DNA from 3 places in the Kitasatospora dryopteridis genome. Region 2 is predicted to be linked to each of the others. Evidence: predicted binding sites of a transcription regulator. Region 2 holds the regulator's gene; each other region holds the start of a gene.
The links. The regulator HrcA, encoded in region 2, represses chaperone genes, less so after heat shock. The targets are predictions, from matches to a motif close to TTNGCACTCNGNNNNNCNGAGTGCNAA.
Positions count from the first base shown of each region.

Region 1: the regulator HrcA is predicted to act here: its motif matches at 3,012-3,038, upstream of groL (chaperonin GroEL).
Region 3: the regulator HrcA is predicted to act here: its motif matches at 5,876-5,902, upstream of groES (co-chaperone GroES).

Region 1 covers NZ_CP192749.1:4,446,899-4,454,607, forward strand. The annotation lists gene ACQ614_RS20320 (glucosyl-3-phosphoglycerate synthase) at 1-135, opposite strand, end outside; SAM riboswitch class I at 273-402, shown strand; gene thrC (threonine synthase) at 420-1,697, shown strand; gene ACQ614_RS20330 (ubiquitin-like small modifier protein 1) at 1,729-2,007, shown strand; gene ACQ614_RS20335 (cold-shock protein) at 2,631-2,837, shown strand; gene groL (chaperonin GroEL) at 3,158-4,780, shown strand; gene ACQ614_RS20345 (Uma2 family endonuclease) at 4,970-5,551, shown strand; gene ACQ614_RS20350 (hypothetical protein) at 5,571-5,927, shown strand; gene ACQ614_RS20355 (DUF4031 domain-containing protein) at 5,924-6,193, shown strand; gene ACQ614_RS20360 (HD domain-containing protein) at 6,174-6,803, opposite strand; gene ACQ614_RS20365 (PadR family transcriptional regulator) at 6,880-7,251, shown strand; gene ACQ614_RS20370 (hypothetical protein) at 7,248-7,709, shown strand, end outside.
Region 2 covers NZ_CP192749.1:2,613,155-2,620,863, reverse strand. The annotation lists gene ACQ614_RS11925 (AMP-dependent synthetase/ligase) at 1-174, shown strand, start outside; gene hemW (radical SAM family heme chaperone HemW) at 232-1,461, shown strand; gene ACQ614_RS11915 (DUF3097 domain-containing protein) at 1,526-2,359, opposite strand; gene pspAB (PspA-associated protein PspAB) at 2,433-3,017, opposite strand; gene htpX (zinc metalloprotease HtpX) at 3,038-3,958, opposite strand; gene hrcA (heat-inducible transcriptional repressor HrcA) at 4,217-5,257, shown strand; gene dnaJ (molecular chaperone DnaJ) at 5,330-6,472, shown strand; gene ACQ614_RS11890 (16S rRNA (uracil(1498)-N(3))-methyltransferase) at 6,638-7,387, shown strand; gene ACQ614_RS11885 (S41 family peptidase) at 7,492-7,709, shown strand, end outside.
Region 3 covers NZ_CP192749.1:3,278,461-3,286,169, forward strand. The annotation lists gene shbA (RNA polymerase sigma factor ShbA) at 1-661, opposite strand, end outside; gene ACQ614_RS14750 (response regulator transcription factor) at 911-1,522, opposite strand; gene ACQ614_RS14755 (WhiB family transcriptional regulator) at 2,103-2,432, shown strand; gene ACQ614_RS14760 (LysR family transcriptional regulator) at 2,523-3,527, opposite strand; gene groL (chaperonin GroEL) at 3,708-5,336, opposite strand; gene groES (co-chaperone GroES) at 5,429-5,734, opposite strand; gene ACQ614_RS14775 (hypothetical protein) at 5,983-6,285, shown strand; gene ACQ614_RS14780 (class I SAM-dependent methyltransferase) at 6,323-7,492, shown strand; gene ACQ614_RS14785 (polysaccharide deacetylase family protein) at 7,474-7,709, opposite strand, start outside.

The DNA.
Region 1 (7,709 bases), 1.8 Mb from region 2:
GACGGTGCCGGCCCGGCCCGCCGCCCGCTTGGCGGCGAGCAGCCGCTCCAGGGGGCGGTCGGCCGCCGTCCAGGAGCGGCGACGCAGCCAGGACGCCACCTCCGGGAGGACGTCGGGACGGGGCAACTCGGTCACGGTCTCGCTCCTCGCAACTTCCATCTCGCGGATCGGACGCAACCTCTCGGCGCCCGGGCCTTCGGATACAGTCTTCGTACTGCGATCGAGCCTTCGCACGCCGGGGTCGCCGCAGCGCACGACACACAACTTCACAGAGCTCATCCAGAGGGACTGAGGGAACGGCCCGTTGACGTCCCGGCAACCTTCTCGCGCGGCGGTCGCAGGCCCGCGGGACAGGTGCCAATTCCGGCCTGTGGCGCAACCGCGTCACGGGGAAGATGAGGAGAGAGGCCTCCGCCACCATGGCTACCGCTACCCCTGCACCCGTTGCCGCCGTCGATCTCGGTCCGGCCGCAGCGCTTTCCTGTCGCGAGTGCGGCACCCGCTTCCCGCTCGGCCCGAGCTTCGCCTGTCTCGAGTGCTTCGGCCCGCTGGAGATCGCCTACGACTACTCCGGCTACGACGCCGCGGAGCTCCGCAAGCGGATCGAGGCCGGCCCGGCCAGCATCTGGCGCTACGCCCCGCTGCTGCCGGTGCCCGCGGACGTGGCCGGCAAGCCCAACCTGAACCCCGGCTGGACCCCGCTGGTGAAGGCCGACAACCTCGGCCGCGAGCTCGGTTTCACCGCCCAGCTGCACGTCAAGGACGACTCGGGCAACCCCACGCACTCCTTCAAGGACCGGGTGGTGGCCTGCGCCATCGAGGCCGCCCGCGCCTTCGACTTCACCACGCTCTCCTGCTCCTCCACCGGCAACCTGGCCGGCGCGGTCGGCGCGGCCGCGGCCCGGGCCGGATTCAAGTCCTGCGTGTTCATCCCGCACGACCTGGAGCAGGGCAAGATCGTCATGGCCGGTGTGTACGGAGGCGCCCTGGTCGGCATCGACGGCAACTACGACGACGTGAACCGCTTCTGCTCCGAGCTGATCGGCGACCCGGCCGGCGAGGGCTGGGGCTTCGTCAACGTCAACCTCCGCCCGTACTACGGCGAGGGCTCCAAGACGCTGGCCTTCGAGATCTGCGAGCAGCTCGGCTGGCGGCTGCCGGAGCAGATCGTGATCCCGATCGCGTCGGGCTCCCAGCTCACCAAGATCGACAAGGGCCTGCAGGAGCTGATCAAGCTCGGCCTGGTCGAGGACCGCCCCTACAGGATCTTCGGCGCCCAGGCCGAGGGCTGCTCCCCGGTCTCCGCCGCCTTCAAGGCCGGCCACGACGTGATCCGCCCGGTCAAGCCGCAGACCATCGCCAAGTCGCTGGCGATCGGCAACCCGGCCGACGGCCCGTACGTGCTGGACATCGCTCGCCGTACCGGTGGTGCCGTCGAGGACGTCACCGACGCCGAGGTGGTGGCCGCCATCAAGCTGCTGGCGCGCACCGAGGGCATCTTCGCCGAGACCGCGGGCGGCGTGACCGTCGGCGTCCTCAAGAAGCTGGTCGAGACCGGGCAGCTGGACCCGTCGAAGGAGACCGTCGCGATCAACACCGGCGACGGCCTGAAGACCCTCGACGCGGTCGCCGACGCCGGTCTGACCGCCACCATCCGCCCGACGCTGGAGTCCTTCCGCGCCGCCGGCCTCGTCTAAGCAGCCCACCCCCGTCCGCAAGGAGCACCGCATGAGCGCCACCGTCCGCATCCCGACCATCCTGCGCACCTACACCGGCGGCTCCGCCGAGGTGACCGCCGAGGGCGACACCCTGGCCGCGGTCATCGCGGACCTGGAGCAGAACCACACCGGCATCTCCGCCCGCATCCTGGACGACGCCGGCAAGCTCCGCCGCTTCGTCAACGTCTACGTGAACGACGACGACGTGCGCTTCGCCGACGGCCTGGAGACCGCGGTCAAGGACGGCGCCTCGGTGTCGATCATCCCCGCGGTGGCCGGCGGCTGCTGACGGCCCGTCCGAGACGGGAAGCGGAGAGCCGCCGCCGGGACCGGAACCCGATTTTCCGGTCCCGGCGGCGGCTCTCGCCGTGCCGGGTGGAAATACCACCGCCTGACGGGGAGTAGAGTTCGGCCGTGGCAGTGCTCCCCTCCGCGCCGCCCGCCCTGATCAGCCGCAATACCCGGAATTCCGCAGCCCGGCCGACCGGTCGGATCGTGTGCGCAGCGCTCAGGGGCCGATCGACGGCCACGTCCGCCCGCTGAGACGGGGCACGGACGGCACGGGGACGAACCTGTCAGGCAAGTGTCAGAATTCATACGGCAATATGTCGTTTTCTGCCCGTTATGTCCGGCGTGAATTGCCGAGATCCGCCGCTTTCATCCCGTCATATCCCTTGTCATGGCCCGGGATTTCCATGAAGTTGGCCCTGTTGCACAGGGCTCCTGTCCGGATACATTCAGCCGCGGTCGACGCATTCACCCGTCCGCCGGACCCGTTGAAGGGCCGCGGGCGGTGGTCTGCGGCGTGCAGGGCTGCGCCCAGGGGGGGTTCCCTCGGGCAGGCCCACCGGACCTGGGCCCGCAAAGACTGCGGACCCGTGAATGGCCAGCACAGCACAAGGGGAGTTCGGAATGGCTCAGGGCACCGTCAAGTGGTTCAACGCGGAGAAGGGCTACGGCTTCATCGCGGTCGACGGTGGTGCGGACGTGTTCGTCCACTACAGCGCGATCCAGATGGACGGCTACCGCACCCTCGAAGAGGGCCAGCGGGTCGAGTTCGAGATCTCCCAGGGGCAGAAGGGGCCGCAGGCGGACATGGTTCGTGCCGCCGCGGGCTGACCTTCGAAACCTGCGGAGCCCTCGGCTCGTCACGAGCTGGTCGGCGGTTTCTTCGCGACAGGCCCGTACGACACGTCGTACGGGCCTGCGTCGTGTCCGGAACCGGTACGGCCGGTCCGCGGGGACACGGCGATCGGGCTTGCACTCGCCACCTGTGAGTGCTAATCATTGGCGTTAGCACTCACAGCATGAGAGTGACAAGCGGACCGGGTCGGTGAGGCCCCGGCGAGCGGTAGGGGAAAGGACCCCCGCTCACAGGGCCGTCCGTCGCGGGCACCTCTGGTCCGAGCAGTCGACCGTGTCCCGGAGGACCACTTCAGATGGCCAAGATCATCGCTTTTGATGAGGAAGCTCGCCGCGGCCTTGAGCGCGGTATGAACCAGCTTGCCGACGCCGTCAAGGTCACGCTCGGCCCCAAGGGCCGCAACGTCGTCCTTGAGAAGAAGTGGGGCGCCCCCACGATCACCAACGACGGTGTCTCCATCGCCAAGGAGATCGAGCTCGAGGACCCGTACGAGAAGATCGGCGCGGAGCTCGTCAAGGAGGTCGCCAAGAAGACCGACGACGTCGCGGGTGACGGCACCACCACCGCCACCGTGCTCGCCCAGGCGCTCGTCCGCGAGGGTCTGCGCAACGTCGCCGCCGGCGCCAACCCGATGGCCCTGAAGCGCGGTATCGAGAAGGCCGTCTCGGCCGTCTCCGACCAGCTGCTCGCCCAGGCCAAGGACGTGGAGACCAAGGAGCAGATCGCCTCCACCGCCTCCATCTCCGCCGCCGACACCCAGATCGGCGAGCTCATCGCCGAGGCCATGGACAAGGTCGGCAAGGAAGGCGTCATCACCGTCGAGGAGAGCAACACCTTCGGCCTGGAGCTCGAGCTCACCGAGGGCATGCGCTTCGACAAGGGCTACATCTCCGCGTACTTCGCCACCGACCTGGAGCGCATGGAGACCAGCTTCGAGGACCCGTACATCCTCATCGCCAACTCCAAGATCTCCTCGGTCAAGGACCTCCTCCCGCTGCTCGAGAAGGTCATGCAGAGCGGCAAGCCGCTCGTCATCATCGCCGAGGACGTCGAGGGCGAGGCCCTGTCGACCCTGGTCGTGAACAAGATCCGCGGCACCTTCAAGTCCGTCGCCGTCAAGGCCCCGGGCTTCGGCGACCGCCGCAAGGCCATGCTCGGCGACATCGCCATCCTCACCGGCGGCACCGTCATCTCCGAGGAGGTCGGCCTCAAGCTGGAGAACGCGGGCCTCGACCTGCTGGGCACCGCCCGCAAGGTGGTCATCACCAAGGACGAGACCACCATCGTCGACGGTGGCGGCGACAGCGAGCAGGTCGCCGGCCGCGTGAACCAGATCCGCGCCGAGATCGAGAACAGCGACTCGGACTACGACCGCGAGAAGCTCCAGGAGCGCCTCGCCAAGCTGGCCGGCGGCGTGGCCGTCATCAAGGCCGGCGCGGCCACCGAGGTGGAGCTCAAGGAGCGCAAGCACCGCATCGAGGACGCCGTCCGCAACGCCAAGGCCGCCGTCGAGGAGGGCATCGTCGCCGGTGGTGGCGTCGCCCTGCTGCAGGCCGGTGTCGCGTTCGACAAGCTGGAGCTGGAGGGCGACGAGGCCACCGGTGCCAACATCGTCCGCGTGGCGCTCGAGGCCCCGATCAAGCAGATCGCGACCAACGCCGGCCTCGAGGGCGGCGTCGTGGTGGAGAAGGTGCGCAACCTCCCCGCCGGCCACGGCCTGAACGCCGCCAGCAACGAGTACGTCGACCTCATCGCCGCGGGCATCATCGACCCGGCCAAGGTCACCCGTTCCGCGCTGCAGAACGCCGCCTCCATCGCGGCGCTCTTCCTCACCACCGAGGCCGTCATCGCCGACAAGCCGGAGAAGGCCTCCGCGGCCGCCGGCGGCGGCATGCCGGGCGGTGACATGGACTTCTGATCCTCCCGAGGATCAGCAGCCCGGAACGCTCCGCGAGGGCGGTCTCCCCACCACGGGGAGGCCGCCCTCGCGGCATTCCCCCCGCCGTTCACTCCTCCGTGGGACGCTGGGCCCATGACCGGATGGGGCACCTCGGACGATCCGTACAGTGACGACCACGAGCGTCGAACGGGAGACAGGAGGTCGGCGGTGACTGCGATGTCGGTCGAGCCGGGGCGTCAGTGGGACTACCTGCTGAACACCTGGCTGGAGCTGGACGTCCCCGAGGGCTGGCGCGCGGAGATCGACGAGGGGGAGATCCGCTTGGTGCCGCCGCCCAACGTGGGCCACAACGTGATTGCCGGTGAGGTTCACCAGGCGCTGCTCGAGTGCCTGCCGCGAGAGGTTGGCGTCTACCAGACCCTGGGCACGGAGATCGTCCCACTGGAGAAGCTGTACGTTCCCGACCTGGTGGTGGTGGACAAGGCGCGCTTGGTGGCGCAGGAAGCCTCGATCGACGCGGCCGGGCTGCTGATGGCGGTGGAGATCACCTCGAAGCGCACCGCCCGGCTCGACCGCACGAAGAAGCTCTGGGCGTACGGTCACGCACCCGTCCCGCTCTTCCTGCTGGTCGACCGGTTCGACGAGGAGGGGCCGACCGTCACCCTGTTCTCCGAGCCGGACCAGGGGCGGTACCAGCGGGGTGTCCGCACGCCGTTCGGGCAGCCGGTCGAGCTGCCCGAGCCGTTCGCGATCGAGCTGAGCACGGAGGGGTTCCCGGCCGGCAAGTGAGCTGCGGGAGAATGGGCGGATGGCCAGTCCTGAGATCGAAGCCGCCCTGCACGGTGCCCGTGCGCTGATCCTCGCCGACCTGACCGCCCGGGACGTGGCGGATGCGGCGGTGGTGTCGCTGGTGGAGGATGCGGTGACGCACCGGCGGTGGTGGCTGGAGCAGTGGCCGGACGGTGCCGGGTTCGTCCTCGGGCTGGTCGCCCAGGACGTGCAGGACGCCCTGCTGGAGGCGTACGGGCGCTGGCCGCTGTGCGCGGACTGCGCCGCCGAGGACGACCCGCACGCGCTGAGCGTGGAGCCGGAGCTCGGCCCCGACCCGCACTGGGTGTGCGGCAAGCGCGGCGTGGTGGTGGCGCCGGTCGGGGAGCTCTCGTGATCCTCATAGACCCGCCGACCTGGCCCGGCCACGGCAAGTTCTGGTCCCACCTGGTCAGCGACGCCAGCTACGAGGAACTGCACGCCTTCGCCGAACTCCTCGGTGCGCCGGCGAAGGGCTTCGAACGCGACCACTACGACATCCCGGCCGCCTGGTACGACCGGGCCGTCGCCCTCGGCGCCCGGCCGGTGGGCAGCAAGGAGCTGGTCGCGCGGCTGACCGCGGCCGGACTGCGCCGGCGCAAGGTCAGCTCTCCAGGCTCCTGAGCTCCGCCGCCAGGTTGGCCCGGGCGGGGGCGTCGAAGCGGGCCAGCGCCTCCGGCGTGCGGTAGAGCGAGGGCAGCTCCAGCAGCTGCCGCAGGATCGCCGCCCGCCCGGCCCGGAACGCCTCCTCGGGGACGAAGGCGTACTCCTCGCGCACGGCCGCCGTGTACGCCGCGTAGCGGTCCTCGTCGGAGCCGAGGATCGCGAGGTCCGCGTCGCAGAGCACCTCCCCGTTGCGGTCGCCCGGCTCGCAGCCGTGACCGGTCGTCAGCCGCACCAGCCGGGCGGTCTCGGCGACCAGTTCCTCGGCCAGGCCCGCCTCGCGCAGCGCGCGGACGGCCAGCTGGGCGCTGCGCTCCTCGTTCTCCGAACGGTCCGGGCGGTAGACCGCGTCGTGGAACCAGGCGGCGAGCCGCACCGCGTCGGCGTTCTCGGCGCGGTCGGCGAGCGCGTCCACGTGGTCGAGCACGGCGGCCAGGTGCTCCACCGTGTGGTAGCGGCGCTGCGGCTCGGACCAGCGGGCCAACAGGTCCCGCCCGTAGGGCTCCGGGTCCGCCGCGGCCCCGCAGCGGTGCAGCAGCTCGTTCCAACGGTCCAGCAGCGCATCGGTCATGACACCCATTCTGCGCCCCCGCGGATTCGGCGAATCGCCTGACTCCATATGTCGGTGACCGGTATATGTAGTCGACATGACGGAACGAAGCATGCAGGAGCCCACGCTGCTCCTGCTCACCGCGCTCGCGGACGCCCCGCGGCACGGCTACGCGCTGATCCAGGAGGTCGCCGAGATCTCCTCCGGCCGGGTCAGGATGCGCACCGGCACGCTGTACGGCGCCCTCGACCGCCTGCTCCAGCAGGGGCTGATCGAGGTCGAGCGCGAGGAGGTGGTGGACGGCCGGGCCCGCCGCACCTATGCGCTGACCGAGGGCGGCCGGCACGTGCTGGCCGCCGAGACCGAGCGGCTGCGGGCCGTGGTGGCGGAGGCGGAACGCCGGATGGCGGCCGCCGGTGCGAACGCCCGCCCGAAGAAGAACCCGAGGGTCAGGGGGGCCTTCGCGTGACGACACCGATGCTCGCCGCGGCACTGCGGCTCTACCCCGCCTCCTACCGGGCGGAACGCGGAGCGGAGATCGCCGCCGTGTACGCCGACGCCACGTCCGGCGCCGGACGCCTCGCCGCCGCCCGGGAGACGGCCGGCATCGCCGGGTACGGCTTACGGCTGCGCACCGGGCTGACATCGGCCTCGCCCGCCGGGCACCTGCTCGCCACCGCCGCGCCGATGGTCCTGGCGGTGGGGGCGGCCATGGCGCTCCTCGACCTCGCGGCGCTGACGGCGGCGGGCCCGTCGGTCGTGATGGGCCGTGGCTCCGGTTTCGTGCCGGCCCTGGTGGCCGACGCGGCCCAGATCGCCGCCGCCGTCGCGGTGTTGGCCGGCCGGTGGGCGGTCGCGCGGCTGATGGTGGTGCCGGTGCTGCTGGGCGCCGCCGGTTCCGGCCTGCAGTTGTACGCCTGGCTGACC
Region 2 (7,709 bases):
CTCAACGGCGAGCTCCAGCGCTGGCAGGCGATCAAGAAGTTCACCCTGCTGCCGCGCGACCTCGACGTCGAGCACGGCGAGTTGACCCCGAGCCTCAAGATCAAGCGCCCGGTGGTCGAGCGCGAGTACGCCGACGCCATCACCGAGATGTACGCCGGCTCCAACGAGGCCTGACACCCGCCGTCCCGTGCGGCTCCGGGGCAACCCGGGCCGTACGGGACAATGGGGGGTATGCCCTCCGCTCTCCCCGACGGCGAACCGGTGCCGTCCGACGGCTCCCTGCCCGCGCACGCCCTCACCGGGCTCGGCAGCCGGCCGTTCGGCTTCTACCTGCACGTGCCGTACTGCGCCAGCCGCTGCGGCTACTGCGACTTCAACACCTACACCGCCACCGAGCTGCGCTCCTCCGGCGCGGTCGCCTCGCAGGAGACCTACGCCGACAACGTGATCGCCGAGATCCGGCTCGCCCGGAAGGTCCTCGGCGACACCGACCTGCCCGTGCGGACCGTCTTCCTCGGCGGCGGCACACCCACCCTGCTGCCCGCCCGCGACCTGGTGCGGATGCTCGCCGCACTCCGCGAGGAGTTCGGGCTCGCCCCGGGCGCCGAGGTCACCACCGAGGCCAACCCGGAGTCGGTCGGCCCCGCCTACCTGGCCGAGCTCCGCGAGGGCGGCTACAACCGGATCTCCTTCGGCATGCAGAGCGCCCGCAGGCACGTCCTGCAGGTCCTCGACCGCCACCACACCCCCGGCCGCCCCGAGGCCTGCGTCGCCGAGGCCCGCGAGGCCGGCTTCGACCACGTCAACCTCGACCTCATCTACGGCACCCCCGGCGAGTCCGACGACGACTGGCGGGCCTCCCTGGACGCCGCGATCGGCGCCGGCCCCGACCACGTCTCCGCCTACTCCCTCATCGTCGAGGAGGGCACCCGGCTCGCCGCCCGCGTCCGCCGCGGCGAACTCCCGATGATCGACGACGACGTGCACGCCGACCGCTACCTCATCGCCGAGGACGCCCTGAGCCGGGCCGGCTACTCCTGGTACGAGGTCTCCAACTGGGCGACCACCCCCGAGGGGCGCTGCCGCCACAACGAGCTCTACTGGACCGGCGCCGACTGGTGGGGCGCCGGCCCCGGCGCACACAGCCACGTCGGCGGCGTCCGCTGGTGGAACGCCAAGCACCCCGCCGCCTACGCCCGGGCCCTCGCCGAGGGGCGCACCCCCGCCCTCGGCCGCGAGGTCCTCGCCGAGGAGGACCGCCGGGTCGAGCGCATCCTGCTGGAGCTGCGGCTGGTCGACGGCTGCCCGCTCGACCTCCTCACCGAGGACGGCCGCAAGGCCGCCCTGCACGCCCTGGAGGAGGGCCTGCTCGACCCCGCCGCCCACGCGGACGGCCGCGCCGCCCTCACCCTGCGCGGCCGCCTCCTCGCCGACGCCGTCGTCCGCGACCTCGTGGACTAGAGAGGGGCGAGCCGCTCAGGGGCGCGAGGTGCCCCCAGCGCTCCTGAGCGGCTCGCCCGCGCCCCTAAGGGGTGTCGGTGGCGGTCACGAAGTCGATCAGTTCCTCGACGCGGCCCAGGAGGGCGGGGTCGAGGTCCCGGTACGAGTCGACCGAGGCGAGGATGCGGCGCCAGGCCGCGGGCGGGTCCACCGGCCAGCCCAGGCGGCGGCAGACGCCCTCCTTCCACACCTCCCCGCGCGGCACCTCCGGCCACGCCGGAATGCCCACGGAGGCGGGCTTCACGGCCTGCCAGACGTCGATGTAGGGGTGGCCGACCACCAGCACCGAGCCGCCGGAGACCTGCTCCGCGATCCGGTGCTCCTTGGTGCCCGGCAGCAGGTGGTCGACCAGCACGCCGAGCCGGCGCTCCGGGCCGGGCCCGAACCGGGCCACGATCGCCGGCAGGTCGTCCACGCCCTCCAGGTACTCCACGACGACGCCCTCGATCCGCAGGTCGTCGCCCCAGACCCGCTCGACCAGTTCGGCGTCGTGCCGCCCCTCGACGTAGATCCGCGACTCCCGGGCCACCCGGGCCCGCGCCCCGGGCACCGCGACCGACCCGGAGGCGGTGCGGCCCGGCGCCTGCGCGGGGGCCGGCCCCGCGGGCCGCACCAGGGTCACCACGCGGCCCTCCAGCAGGAAGCCGCGCTCCACCATCGGGAACACCCGGTGCTTGCCGAACCGGTCCTCCAGGGTGACCGTCGGGCCCTCCGCGGTCTTCTCGCAGCGCACCACCGCCCCGCAGAACCCGGTCGCGGCCTCCTCGACCACCAGGTCCCGCTCGGCAGCCACCTCCGGGGCCGGCTGCTGCCGCTTCCAGGGCGGGGTCAGGTCGGGGCCGTACTGCCTGCTGCGCATGGACGGAGTGTACGAGCCCGACGCCCGCGCATCCCCCGTCCGGCCTACGGCGCGCCGGGCCGCCGTGCGCCCGCTACAGCCCCGGTGCGCCCCAGACCGGGAACCACCGGGACAGCTCCTGTTCGATCCGCAGGTCGTCGCCGAGCATCGCCTTCACCTGGAGCTCCAGCGGGCTGTTCCGCTTCTCCCCGCCGCCCGGAACCGGCGCGAACGGGTAGAAGCTGCCCCGCTTGTACAGGTACACCAGCGCCAGCGACCGGCCCTCGGCGTCCTTGAAGCCCACCAGGGAGCACAGCAGCTGCGGGCCGAAGCCGTGCGCCTCCAGCTCGCTGTTGACCGCGTGCAGGTCGTTGACCAGGTCCGGCAGCTCCTCCGGTGTGTGCCGGGCCAGTAGCCACGAGTACCCGTAGTCGTCGCGGGAGGCCTCCACCGGGACGCCGCCGCGGTCGGTGTCCGCGTCCAGCAGCGCCCGGACCTGCCGCTTCACCTCCTCGAAGGCACCGCCCTCGACGGCCGCGAAGCAGACCGAGCCCAGCCCGGTCGGCAGGAACCCGGCCGCCGCCTCCAGCGTGAGCGCGGCGGACGGGATGCCGAACAGCTGGTCCAGGTCCGGCTTCACCGGCTTGCTCCGCCCGAGCAGGGTGTCCAGGAATCCCATGACCGTCCTCTCCCCGGCCGTCAGCGGCCGAGCTCGGCGGAGATCTTCGCCAGCTGCGCCAGCCGCTGCTCCAGCGACGGGTGGGTGGAGAACAGCTGGGACGCGGCCTCCCGCGCGTTCAGCGCCGGGGCGAAGTAGAAGGCGTTGTACGGCTGCGCCTTGCGCAGGTCCTCGGTCGGGATCGCGGCGATCTGCCCGGTGACCTTGGTCAGCGCGGAGGCCAGCGCGCTCGGCCGCCCGGTCAGCTGCGCCGCCGAGCGGTCGGCGGCCAGCTCCCGGTAGCGCGACAGCATCCGGGTCAGCAGGAAGCTCAGCGCGTAGACGACCATGCTGACCAGCGGGACGACGATCAGCGCGATCGCCGTGTTCGGGTCGTTGCTGTTGCGGTTGCCGCCCAGGAAGCCGCCGTACAGCGCGACCCTGGTCATCACGCCGGCCAGGACGCCGAGGAAGCCGGCCACCGTCATGACGGCCACGTCCCGGTGCGCGACGTGCGACAGCTCGTGCGCGAGGACGCCCTCCAGCTCCTCCGGCTCCAGCCGGCGCAGCAGCCCGGTGGTCACGCAGACCACCGCGTTCTGCGGGTTGCGGCCGGTGGCGAAGGCGTTCGGCATGTCGTTGCGGGCGACCGCCACCCGCGGCTTGGGCATGTCGGCCAGCGCGCAGAGCCGGTCGATCGTGCCGTGCAGCTGCGGATACTCCTCGGGCGACGCCTCGTGGGCGCCCATCGCCTTCTGGGTGATCTTGTCGCTGAACCAGAACTGCGCGACGAACAGGCCGCCGGACAGCACCAGGATCAGCGGCCAGGCACCGCGCAGCAGGACGATCAGCAGCCCGGTGAACCCCACGTAGACCAGGCCGATCAGGAACATGGTGGTGACCATCCGGCCGGTCAGGCCGCGGTCCGGTGCGAAGCGGGAGTGCTGCCGTGTCGACGACATCGCTGCTCCTTCGGTAGCTCGCTCGCCTTCGATGCTGCCACCGGCCGCCGGACAGGGCACGGGACGCGCCCGCCGGATCGGTCGAGGATCACGTGGGAGGCCCGTTCCAGCCGTCGGGGTCGGGCACTTACACTGGCAGGTACGGTCCTGGCACTCTGCCATCCAGAGTGCCAGAGAACCGGACGGTCACCAGGTCCAACGGGCGAAGACGGAGGTGCGTGCCCCGTGGTCAATGAGCGCAGGGTCGACGAGCGTCTCATCGACACGCGTCCAAGCGTCCGCCCGCTCGACGAGCGCAGGCTCGCCGTGCTGCGCGCGATCGTCCAGGACTACGTGGGCACCGAGGAGCCGGTCGGCTCCAAGGCCCTCGTCGAGCGGCACAACCTCGGCGTCTCCCCGGCGACGGTGCGCAACGACATGGCGGCGCTGGAGGAGGACGGCTTCATTCACCAGCCCCACACCAGCGCCGGCCGCATCCCCACCGACAAGGGCTACCGCCTGTTCGTCGACCGGCTGGCCGAGGTCAAGCCGATGACCGCCCCCGAGCGCCGGGCCATCCGGCACTTCCTGGAGGGCGCAGTCGACCTCGACGACGTGGTCACCCGCACCGTCCGGCTGCTCGCCCAGCTGACCCGCCAGGTCGCGGTCGTGCAGTACCCGTCGCTGACCCGCTCCACCGTCCGGCACGTCGAACTGGTCGCGCTGGCACCCGCGAAGGTGATGCTCGTCCTGATCACCAACACCGGCCGGGTGGAGCAGCGCATCGTCGACTGCCCCGGCACGGTCGGCGAGAGCGTGCTGGCCGACCTGCGGGCCAAGCTCAACGCCCAGGCCGCAGGCCGCCGGCTGCCGGACGTGCCCTCCGTCCTGGACGACCTCCCCAACGCCTTCGAGCCCGGCGACCGGCCGATCGTCTCCACCGTGCTGGCGACGCTCTTCGAGACCCTCGCCGAGCAGAACGAGGAGCGGATCATGCTGGCCGGCACGGCCAACCTGACCCGCTTCGGGCACGACTTCCCGCTGACCATCCAGCCGGTGCTGGAGGCACTGGAGGAGCAGGTGGTGCTGCTGCGCCTGCTGGGTGAGACCGCGGAGTCCGGAATGACGGTCAGGATCGGCCGGGAGAACGAGTACGAGGGCCTCAATTCCACGTCCGTGGTCTCCGTCGGTTACGGTTCGGGCGACCAGAGCGTGGCAAAGCTGGGTGTGATCGGTCCGACCCGGATGGATTACCCGGGCACAATGGGGGCGGTGCGAGCGGTGGCACGGTACGTGGGTCAGATCCTGGCCGAGTCGTAACAGCGAGCTGCGCAACGAGCGCAGCCGGTCGGACGCAAGCACCTTCTAGAGGCGGAACAAGCGGAGCATTTGGTGGCCACGGACTACTACGCGGTACTCGGCGTCCGACGGGATGCGGGGCAGGACGAGATCAAGAAGGCGTTCCGACGCCTCGCGCGTGAGCTGCACCCGGACGTCAACCCGGACCCGAAGACCCAGGAGCGGTTCAAGGAGATCAACGCCGCCTACGAGGTGCTCTCCGACCCGGCCAAGCGCCAGGTCTACGACCTCGGCGGCGACCCGCTGTCGCCCAACGGCGGCGGTGGCGCGGGCGCGGGCGGCTTCGGCGCCGCGGGCTTCGGCTTCTCCGACATCATGGACGCCTTCTTCGGCGCCGCCGGCGGCCAGCGCGGCCCGCGCTCGCGGACCCGCCGCGGCCAGGACGCCATGATCCGCCTGGAGATCACCCTGGAGGAGGCCGCGTTCGGCACCACCAAGGAACTCCAGGTCGACACCGCCGTCACCTGCACCACCTGCTCCGGCGAGGGCGCCGCACCGGGCACCTCCGCCCAGACCTGCGACATGTGCCGCGGCAAGGGCGAGGTATCCCAGGTCACCCGGTCCTTCCTCGGCCAGGTCATGACCTCCCGCCCCTGCCCGCAGTGCCAGGGCTTCGGCACCGTCGTGCCGACCCCGTGCCCGGAGTGCGCCGGCGACGGCCGCGTCCGCGCCCGCCGCAACCTCACCGTCAAGATCCCCGCCGGTGTCGACAACGGCACCCGCATCCAGCTGGCCGGCGAGGGCGAGGTCGGCCCCGGCGGCGGCCCGGCCGGCGACCTGTACGTGGAGATCGCCGAGACCAGCCACGCGGTGTTCCAGCGGCGCGGCGACGACCTGCACTGCACCGTCACCATCCCGATGACCGCGGCCGCCCTCGGCACCCAGGTGCCGCTGCAGACCCTCGACGGGCTGGAGGAGGTCGACATCCGGCCCGGTACCCAGTCCGGGCAGTCGATCCCGCTGCACGGCCGCGGCATCACGCACCTGCGCGGCGGCGGCCGGGGCGACCTGATAGTGCATGTCGAGGTGCAGACGCCGACCAAGCTCGACCCCGAGCAGGAGGAGCTGCTGCGGCGGCTCGCCATGCTGCGCGGCGAGGAGCGCCCGTCCGGCCAGTTCGCACCGGGCCAGCAGGGCCTGTTCTCCCGCCTCAAGGACGCCTTCAACGGGCGCTAGGAGCCACCGCTCAGGGCCGACCACCAGGGGCGCGGGGGACTGCGCAATTCGGATGCGGGTCACCGTACGGACCAGGGGTCGGCCCTGAGCGCGCAGTGACCCACCCCCGGACTGCGCAGTTCCCCGCGCCCCTTCGGCACTCACTCTCGTAAGGAAGCCCCTGTCATGACTGCGCCGGTGTTCGTCGTCGAGAGTGCGGTCCTGGCCGGGGCCGTGGCCGGTGCGGTGGTGCGGCTGGACGGGCCCGAGGGGCGGCACGCGGCCGCGGTGAAGCGGCTGGAGGCCGGCGAGGCGATCACCCTGGCCGACGGGCTCGGCCTCGGGGTCGACGGCACGGTGACCGCCGTGCACGGCAAGGACGCGCTGGACGTCACCGTGGACACCGTCCGCGAGGAGCCCGAGCCGGGCCCGCGGATCGTCGTCGTCCAGGCCCTCCCCAAGGGCGACCGCGGCGAGCTCGCGGTGGAGACCATGACCGAGGTCGGCGTCGACGCGGTGATCCCGTGGGCGGCCTCCCGCTGCATCACCCAGTGGAAGGGCGACCGCGGCGCCAAGGCCCTCGCCAAGTGGCGGGCCACCGCGCGGGAGGCCGGGAAGCAGTCCCGGCGGCTGCGCTTCCCCGAGGTCCACGACCTCGTGACCACCCGTCAGCTGGCGCCGGTGCTGTCCGCGGCGGCCTTCGCGGCCGTGCTGCACGAGGACGGCGCCGAGCCGCTGGCCACCGCGGCGCTGCCGGAGAAGGGCGACATCGTGCTGGTGGTCGGCCCGGAGGGCGGCGTCTCGCCGGAGGAGCTGGCCGCCTTCGCCGAGGCGGGCGCCGCACCGTACCGGCTGGGCCCGTCGGTGCTGCGCACCTCCACGGCGGGCGTGGCGGCCGGCGCCCTGCTGCTCGGCCGCACCGGCCGCTGGTCCTGACTCCTCCCTGCCCGCGGGGCGCGCGGGCGGCCGGTTCGCGCCGGGTTCGTACGCTCAAGAAGAAACCCCCTGCGGGGCGGCGCGGCGGTGCCTAGGGTGCTGCTGTGACCGAACCGCAGAGCACCTCCCAGGGCGCCTACCTGCGCCACCCCCACCTGCACGGCGACCTGGTCGCCTTCGTCGCCGAGGACGACGTCTGGCTCGCTCCGCTGGACGGCGGCCGGGCCTGGCGGCTGACGGCGGACCAGACGCCGGTCAGCCACCCGCGCTTCTCGCCGGACGGCCGGCACGTCGCCTGGACATCGACCCGGGACGGCGCGCC
Region 3 (7,709 bases), 670 kb from region 2:
GGCTGAGCGCGCGGTGCTGGGCGACCCGGACGGCCCCCGGGGACATCCCGAGCACCTCGCCGGTCTCCTCCGCGGACAGGCCGGCGGCGACCCGCAGCAGCACCAGCTCGCGCTGGCGGGCCGGCAGGTTGGAGAGCAGCTCCTTGATCCATGCGGCGTCGCTGCTGAGCAGCGCGCGCTCCTCCGGGCCGAGCGACTCGTCCGGGGTCTCCGGCAGGTCGCCGGGCGGGATCACGGTGGAGCCGGGGCCGCGCATCGCGGCCCGCTGCAGGTCCGCGATCTTGTGGGCGGCGATGCCGTAGACGAAGGCCTCGAAGGGCCGGCCCTCGTCGCGGTAGCGCGGCAGCGCGCACAGAACCGCGACGCAGACCTCCTGCACCACGTCGTCCACGTGGTGCCGGGCGCCGCCGGGCAGCCGGACGAGCCGGCCGCGGCAGTAGCGCAGTGCAAGGGGGTGGACGTAGGCGAGCAGGGCGTCGACGGCCGGGCCCTCGCCGGCGACGGCGGCCGCGACGACCTCGTTGAGCTGCGGCGACGGCCCGTTGCCGAGCACCGGCCGGCGCGGCGCGCCCGGCGCGGCGTACGGCGCGGCGCCCGAACCGCCGGGCTGTGCCTCGTCGGGCCGGGCCTCGCCGGGGGCGGCGGCCTCGTCGTCACGCATCGGTCCATGGTGCCTGGTCGGTCCGACGAACGCGGCATCGCGTCCTGAGTTGTGCACCGGAACGTTATGCGTGATCGCCATACCCACCGCGCCGCCTCCCGCCCCTGTGCCCGTCGTTCCTGCTGCGGTTGCACTCGTCTCCGCAGTACCCGTCCGCTGGTCCCCGAGGTGCTCCACTCCTCCATGGTGCAGCCTCGGGACCACGACGTCACACGTCCGAGCTCGGGGAGCCGCAAAAGCGGCTCCCTGTCAGCGGACCAGGCCCCAGCGGAAGCCGAGCGCCACGGCGTGCGCGCGGTCCGATGCGCCGAGCTTCTTGAAGAGGCGCCGGGCATGCGTCTTCACGGTGTCCTCGGAGAGGAACAGTTCACGGCCGATCTCCGCGTTGCTGCGGCCGTGGCTCATGCCCTCCAGCACCTGGATCTCACGCGCCGTCAGCGTCGGGGCCGCGCCCATGTCGGGGCTGCGGAGCCGGCGCGGCGCGAGGCGCCAGGTCGGGTCGGCGAGCGCCTGGGTGACGGTGGCCCGCAGCTCGGCGCGCGAGGCGTCCTTGTGCAGGTAGCCGCGGGCGCCGGCGGCGACCGCGAGGGCGACGCCGTCCAGGTCCTCGGCGACGGTGAGCATGATGATGCGGGCGCCCGGGTCGGCGGACAGCAGCCGCCGGACCGTCTCCACCCCGCCGAGGCCGGGCATCCGGACGTCCATCAGAACGAGATCGGAGCGGTCGGCCACCCAGCGGCGGAGGACCTCCTCACCGTTCGTCGCAGTGGTCACCCGGTCGACGCCGGGCACGGTCGCGACCGCTCGGCGAAGCGCCTCCCGGGCGAGCGGGGAATCGTCGCAGACGAGGACGGATGTCATGACCGTCCTCCGCAGCTGATCCGCGTCACGTTGAGCCTCCTGGCTGGTACGAACTCTCTCCGACACGGCCGATTGGCGACGGACCCCGTTCTGATCGCCGATGCCACCCGCGATCGTTCCCGGCGTCCGGCGCCCGCTAACCGCCTCCGTACATCCAACGACCGTCACTCGAATGAGTTACGGCCTTCGGGGCCATCCCCACCACTGTACGTGGCCGACCCATCACCGATCAGCCACCGCGCGGTGCACACGCCGCAGTTTCCTGCAGCCGGCGCGCCGCCCGGGAGGTGCGTACGCCCGGAGCCCCGGGCTCGCACCCCGGGACGACCCGGCGCACTGCCACCCGATTGCCACGCGGAGCCTGACCACCACCATGCCCCGTTTGTCCGTTTTTATAGCTTCCATACGGTCATTGACTGTTGTGTCGGTGTGTGGGTGACTTGTCCTGGTGAGTGGCGTAAGTCATATTTCCAGGTGTCCGTACCGGCCCCGTGCAGCCTCGCCGCAGCTAGCGGGCCCCGAGTCCTTTTTGCAGCCGTCGATCCGAGCCCGAGTCCTGAGTCATTGAAGGGAATGAGCCATGGCAGATTTCTCCCGCCTCCCCGGCCCCAACGCAGACCTCTGGGACTGGCAGCTCTCCGCCGCCTGCCGCGGCGTCGACAGTTCTCTCTTCTTCCACCCCGAGGGCGAGCGCGGGGCCGCGCGCAGCTCGCGCGAGGCCAGTGCCAAGGAGGTCTGCATGCGGTGCCCGGTGCGGGCCGAGTGCGCGGCGCACGCACTGGCCGTGCGCGAGCCGTACGGCGTGTGGGGCGGCCTGACCGAGGACGAGCGCGAGGAACTGCTCGGCCGCTCCCGCAACCGGCAGCTGGCCGAGGTGCCGCTGGCCATGCCGGCGAACGTCCGGCGGTGAGGTGCGGTCAGACTCGGCGCACCGGGGTCCGGCCGGACCGAGAATGGAGAAACGTTTCAGCGGCGACCAGGCAGGGCGGCCGCCGACCGGTCAGCGGGCGGCGGCCGCTGCCGTGAGCTGATCCAGCATCAGGCCCACCGCGGGCACCCCGGCCAGGTCCGGCAGGGTCAGGGCCACCACCTCGCGCCGCACGGGCTCCCCCGCGGTGGTCGCCAACGGCACCACCGCCACCCCCTCGCGGCGCACCGCGTCCAGCGCCATGCCCGGCAGCACCGCGACCCCCAGTCCGGCTGCCACCAGGCCCACCACCGCGGGGTAGTCGTCGGTCGCGAAGTCGATCCGGGGCTCGAAGCCCGCCCCGGCGCACAGCTCCACCAGGTGCCCGCGGCACTGCGGACAGCCCGCGATCCACGGCTCGTCCGCCAGCTCCCCCAGCCCCACCGGCTGCCGGCCGTCCCGGTCCGCGAGCCGGTGGCCCGCCGGCACCAGCACCACCAGCGGATCGTCCAGCAGCGGCTGCACCACCAGGTCCGACCAGTCGGTCGCCGCGGCCGAGGCGGCCGCCTCCAGCACCGCCGCCGCACGGGCCTCGCGGGGCGAGGCGTGCGGGGAGGGTGCCACCGCGGCACCGCCCTGCGAGTCCGGGTACCGGAACGCCAGCGCCACCTCGCACTCCCCCGCCCGCAGCATCCCCGGCGACTCCGGCGGCTCCGCCTCCACCAGTGACACCCGCATCCCCGGGCTGGCCGCCCTGACCTGGGCCACCGCCCGCGGCACCAGCGTGGAGCTCGCCGTCGGGAACGACACCAGCCGCACCCGGCCCGAACGGAGGCCGGCGATCGCCGCCACCTCCTCCTCCGCGGCGGACAGACCGGCCAGGATGCCGGAGGCGTGCTTCAGCAGCACCTCGCCCGCCTCGCTGAGCTGCATGCCCTTCCCGGAGCGGACCACCAGGGGGGTGGCCACCGACTTCTCCAGCGCCTTCATCTGCTGGCTGACGGCCGGCTGGGTGCAGCCGAGTTCGCGGGCGGCCGCGGAGAAGGAGCCGGTCCGGGCGACAGCGCGGAGAACACGAAGGTGGCGGGCCTCGATCATGGCTCAGTTATAAGCCACCCTTTGACCCCGGCGGAACCGACCGCCGCGGATGGCGGGCACCGGCCGGGCAGGGGCGTCCCGGGGGTGCGTCGGCATGCCCCCGCTTCCGGAAACGCCGGAGGCCCGGCCGTTCCCGCCGTGGGGCGGGAGGGCCGGGCCTCCGGGGTGGCCGACTCGGGGTCAGTGGGAGTGGCCGTGGCCGTGCGAGTGGCCGTGGCCGTTGTCGGCCTCCTCTTCCTTCTTCTCCACCACGAGGGTCTCGGTGGTGAGGAGCAGGGAGGCGATGGAGGCGGCGTTCTCCAGGGCGGAGCGGGTGACCTTGACCGGGTCGATGACGCCGGCCTTCACCAGGTCGCCGTACTCGCCGGTGGCGGCGTTGTAGCCGTGGCCGGTCTCCAGGTCGGCGACCTTGGAGGTGATGACGTAGCCCTCCAGGCCGGCGTTCTGGGCGATCCAGCGCAGCGGCTCGGCGAGCGCCTTGCGGACGACCGCGACACCGGTGGCCTCGTCGCCGGACAGGCCGAGGCCGCCCTCGAGGACCTTGGCGGCGTGGACGAGCGAGGCGCCACCGCCGGCGACGATGCCCTCCTCGACCGCGGCGCGGGTCGCGGAGATGGCGTCCTCCAGGCGGTGCTTGCGCTCCTTGAGCTCCACCTCGGTGGCGGCGCCGACCTTGATGACGCAGACGCCGCCGGCCAGCTTGGCCAGGCGCTCCTGCAGCTTCTCGCGGTCCCAGTCGGAGTCGGTGGCGGCGATCTCGGCCTTGATCTGGCCGACGCGGCCGGCCACGGCGTCCGAGTCGCCGGCACCGTCGACGAGGATGGTCTCGTCCTTGGTGACGGTGACGCGGCGGGCGGTGCCGAGCACGTCCAGGCCGACCTGGTCGAGCTTGAGGCCGACCTCCTCGGAGATGACGGTGCCGCCGGTGAGGACGGCGATGTCGCCGAGGATCGCCTTGCGGCGGTCGCCGAAGCCCGGGGCCTTGACGGCCACCGCGTTGAAGGTGCCGCGGATCTTGTTGACCACGAGGGTGGACAGCGCCTCGCCGTCGACGTCCTCGGCGATGATCAGCAGCGGGCGGGAGCCGCCCTGCAGGATCTTCTCCAGCAGCGGGAGGAGCTCCTGGATGGAGGAGATCTTGCCCTGGTTGATCAGGATGTACGGGTCCTCGAGGACCGCCTCCTGGCGCTCCGCGTCGGTCACGAAGTACGGCGACAGGTAGCCCTTGTCGAACTGCATGCCCTCGGTGAACTCGAGCTCGACGCCGAAGGTGTTGGACTCCTCGACGGTGATGACACCGTCCTTGCCGACCTTGTCGATCGCCTCGGCGATGAGCTCGCCGACCTGGGTGTCCTGGGCGGAGAGGGACGCGACGGCGGCGACGTCGTCCTTGCCCTCGATCTCGCGGGCCACCGAGAGCAGGTGCTCGGAGACGGCGGCGACGGCCTTGTCGATGCCCTTCTTCAGGGCGGCCGGGCCGGCGCCGGCGGCGACGTTGCGCAGACCCTCGTTGACCAGGGCCTGGGCGAGCACGGTCGCGGTGGTGGTGCCGTCACCAGCGACGTCGTTGGTCTTGGTGGCCACCTCCTTGACGAGCTGTGCGCCGAGGTTCTCGTACGGGTCGTCGAGCTCGACCTCGCGGGCGATGGTCACACCGTCGTTGGTGATGGTGGGGGCGCCGAACTTCTTGTCGATGACGACGTTGCGGCCCTTGGGGCCGATGGTCACCTTCACCGTGTCGGCAAGCTTGTTGACACCGCGCTCCAGCGAGCGGCGGGCGTCCTCGTCGAACTGCAGGATCTTCGCCATGTTCCCGTTTCCTCAGGGTTTTACGGATTGACCAACAAGCACGCCCCGGCCCGGGTCAGAGCTGACGCGGTTCCGGGGCGGGCCGTTACGACTTACTTCTCGATGATGGCGAGAACGTCGCGAGCCGAGAGGACGAGGTACTCCTCGCCCTGGTACTTGACCTCGGTGCCGCCGTACTTGGAGTACAGGACGATGTCACCGACGGCGACGTCGAGCGGCAGGCGCTGGCCGTCCTCGAAGCGGCCCGGGCCGACGGCCAGGACGACGCCCTCCTGGGGCTTCTCCTTGGCGGTGTCCGGGATAACCAGGCCGGAGGCCGTGGTGGTCTCGGCGTCGAGCGGCTGGACCACGATGCGGTCCTCGAGCGGCTTGATGGCAACCTTGCTGCTGGTGGTCACGTCCGAGCTCCCCTTCGGAGATTACGGGGTTGTCTAACAGGGAAGGGCGATGTCCGCAGGCCTGCCGTCGCGGGGGTCAGGCGCGCTCCGTCGCATTGGCACTCCCCCAGGGGGAGTGCCAGGAACGACCATAGGCCGCGGTTAGCACTCAGTCAACCAGAGTGCCAACGGAGTCGCCCCGTGTCCCCCGGGGGAAGCTGAGTAGTCGTACTCATGTGCGTGCGCACCGCCCGCGACAGGCTTGCCCCATGGCAACGATCCGACCGTCCGTCCGCCGGGACCTCCTGCACACCGCCTGGCTGCTCGCCCTCGAAGTGCCGCTCGGCTGCCTCGCCGTCTACGCGTCCGTCGCCCTGGTGTTCGCACTCGCCACACCGGGGAGCGGCGCCGGCGCGGTGGCGATGTGCGTCGGCATCCTGCTGGCCGCGGTGGCGGTGCCGCTGGTGGGCATGGCGGCGACCGCCCGCCGGGGCTACCGGATCGCCCCGGTCTCGCTGGTGGTGCTCGGGCCGGTGCTGGTCGCGGCCGCACTGGCGGCGCTCGGCCGCTGAGCGGCGGCCCGCCGCCGGGCCCGGGGACAATGGCCGGGTGGAGATCGAATCGTTCCGGGCGCTGCTGACCGACGAGGGGCGGGCCCTGCTCGCCGAACTGCGGGAGTTCACCCCCGACCAGGAGTTGGCACTGGCCACCCGGCTGCGGCGCAGCCACCCCGCGGAGCTGGTGCGGGCGGCGCTGGAGCAGGCGCGGCTGCGGCAGCGGGCCAGGGCGAAGTTCGGCGCGGACGCCGACGCCATGCACTTCACCCCGAACGGCGTGGAGCAGGCGACCCGGCGCAGCGTCGCCGAGTGGCGGGCGGCCCGGTTCGCGGGCCTGGGGGTGCGGCGGCTGGCCGACCTGTGCTGCGGCATCGGCGGGGACGCGATCGCGCTGGCCCGGGCCGGGGTGTCGGTGCTGGCCGTCGACCGGGATCCGTTGACCTGTGCGGTGGCGGAGGCGAATGCCGCCGCGCTGGGCCTCGCCGACCTGGTGGAGGTGCGCTGCGCGGACGTCACGGAGGTGGACGTCGAGGGCTTCGACGCGGTGTTCACCGATCCGGCGCGGCGCACCTCGCGGGGGCGGGTCTTCGACCCGGAGGCGTACTCGCCGCCGCTGTCCTGGGCGCTGGAGACGGCGCGGCGCACGCCGTTCGGGGCGTTGAAGGTCGCTCCCGGCATTCCGCACGAGCTGGTGCCGGAGGGGGCCGAGGCGGAGTGGGTCTCCGACCACGGGGAGGTCAAGGAGGCGGTGATCTGGTTCGGCACGGCCGCTGCGGCGCCGTACCGGGCGACGGTGCTGCCGGGCGGGCACAGCCTGTCGGGCACCGGTGAGCGCGCGGAGGCGGGCCCGGTGGGCCGCTTCCTGTACGAGCCGGACGGCGCGGTGATCCGGGCCGGGCTGGTGGCGGACGTGGCGGAGCACGTCGGCGGCCGGCTGGTGGACCCGCAGATCGCGTACGTGACGGCGGACGAGCTGGTGCCCACCCGCTTCGCGCACGCCTACGAGATCGGCGAGGTGCAGCCGTACAACGTGAAGCGGTTGAAGGCGCTGCTGCGCGAGCGCGGGGCGGGCACGGTGGTGATCAAGAAGCGGGGGATCTCGATCACGCCGGAGGAGCTGCGCCGGCAGCTGAAGCCGAGCGGGCCGCACGAGGTGACGGTGATTCTGAGCCGCACGGACCACGGGCCGCTGATGATGCTGGGTCAGCCGGCGGCGATGTAGTCCTCCAGGCGGCCGACGGAGAAGCCCTGTTCCTGGATGCGGGCGAGCAGTTCGCCGAACATCTTGGTCATGGTCTCGCCCTTGAGGTCCTTGGGGCCGCGGAAGTGGGCGAGGATGATGTCGCCGGGGCGGAGCTTCTTGTCGGCGGACTGGTACTGCATGTCGTGGATCTGCATGGACTCGCGCCAGAGCACCACGGCGCGCGGGCCGCACTGGC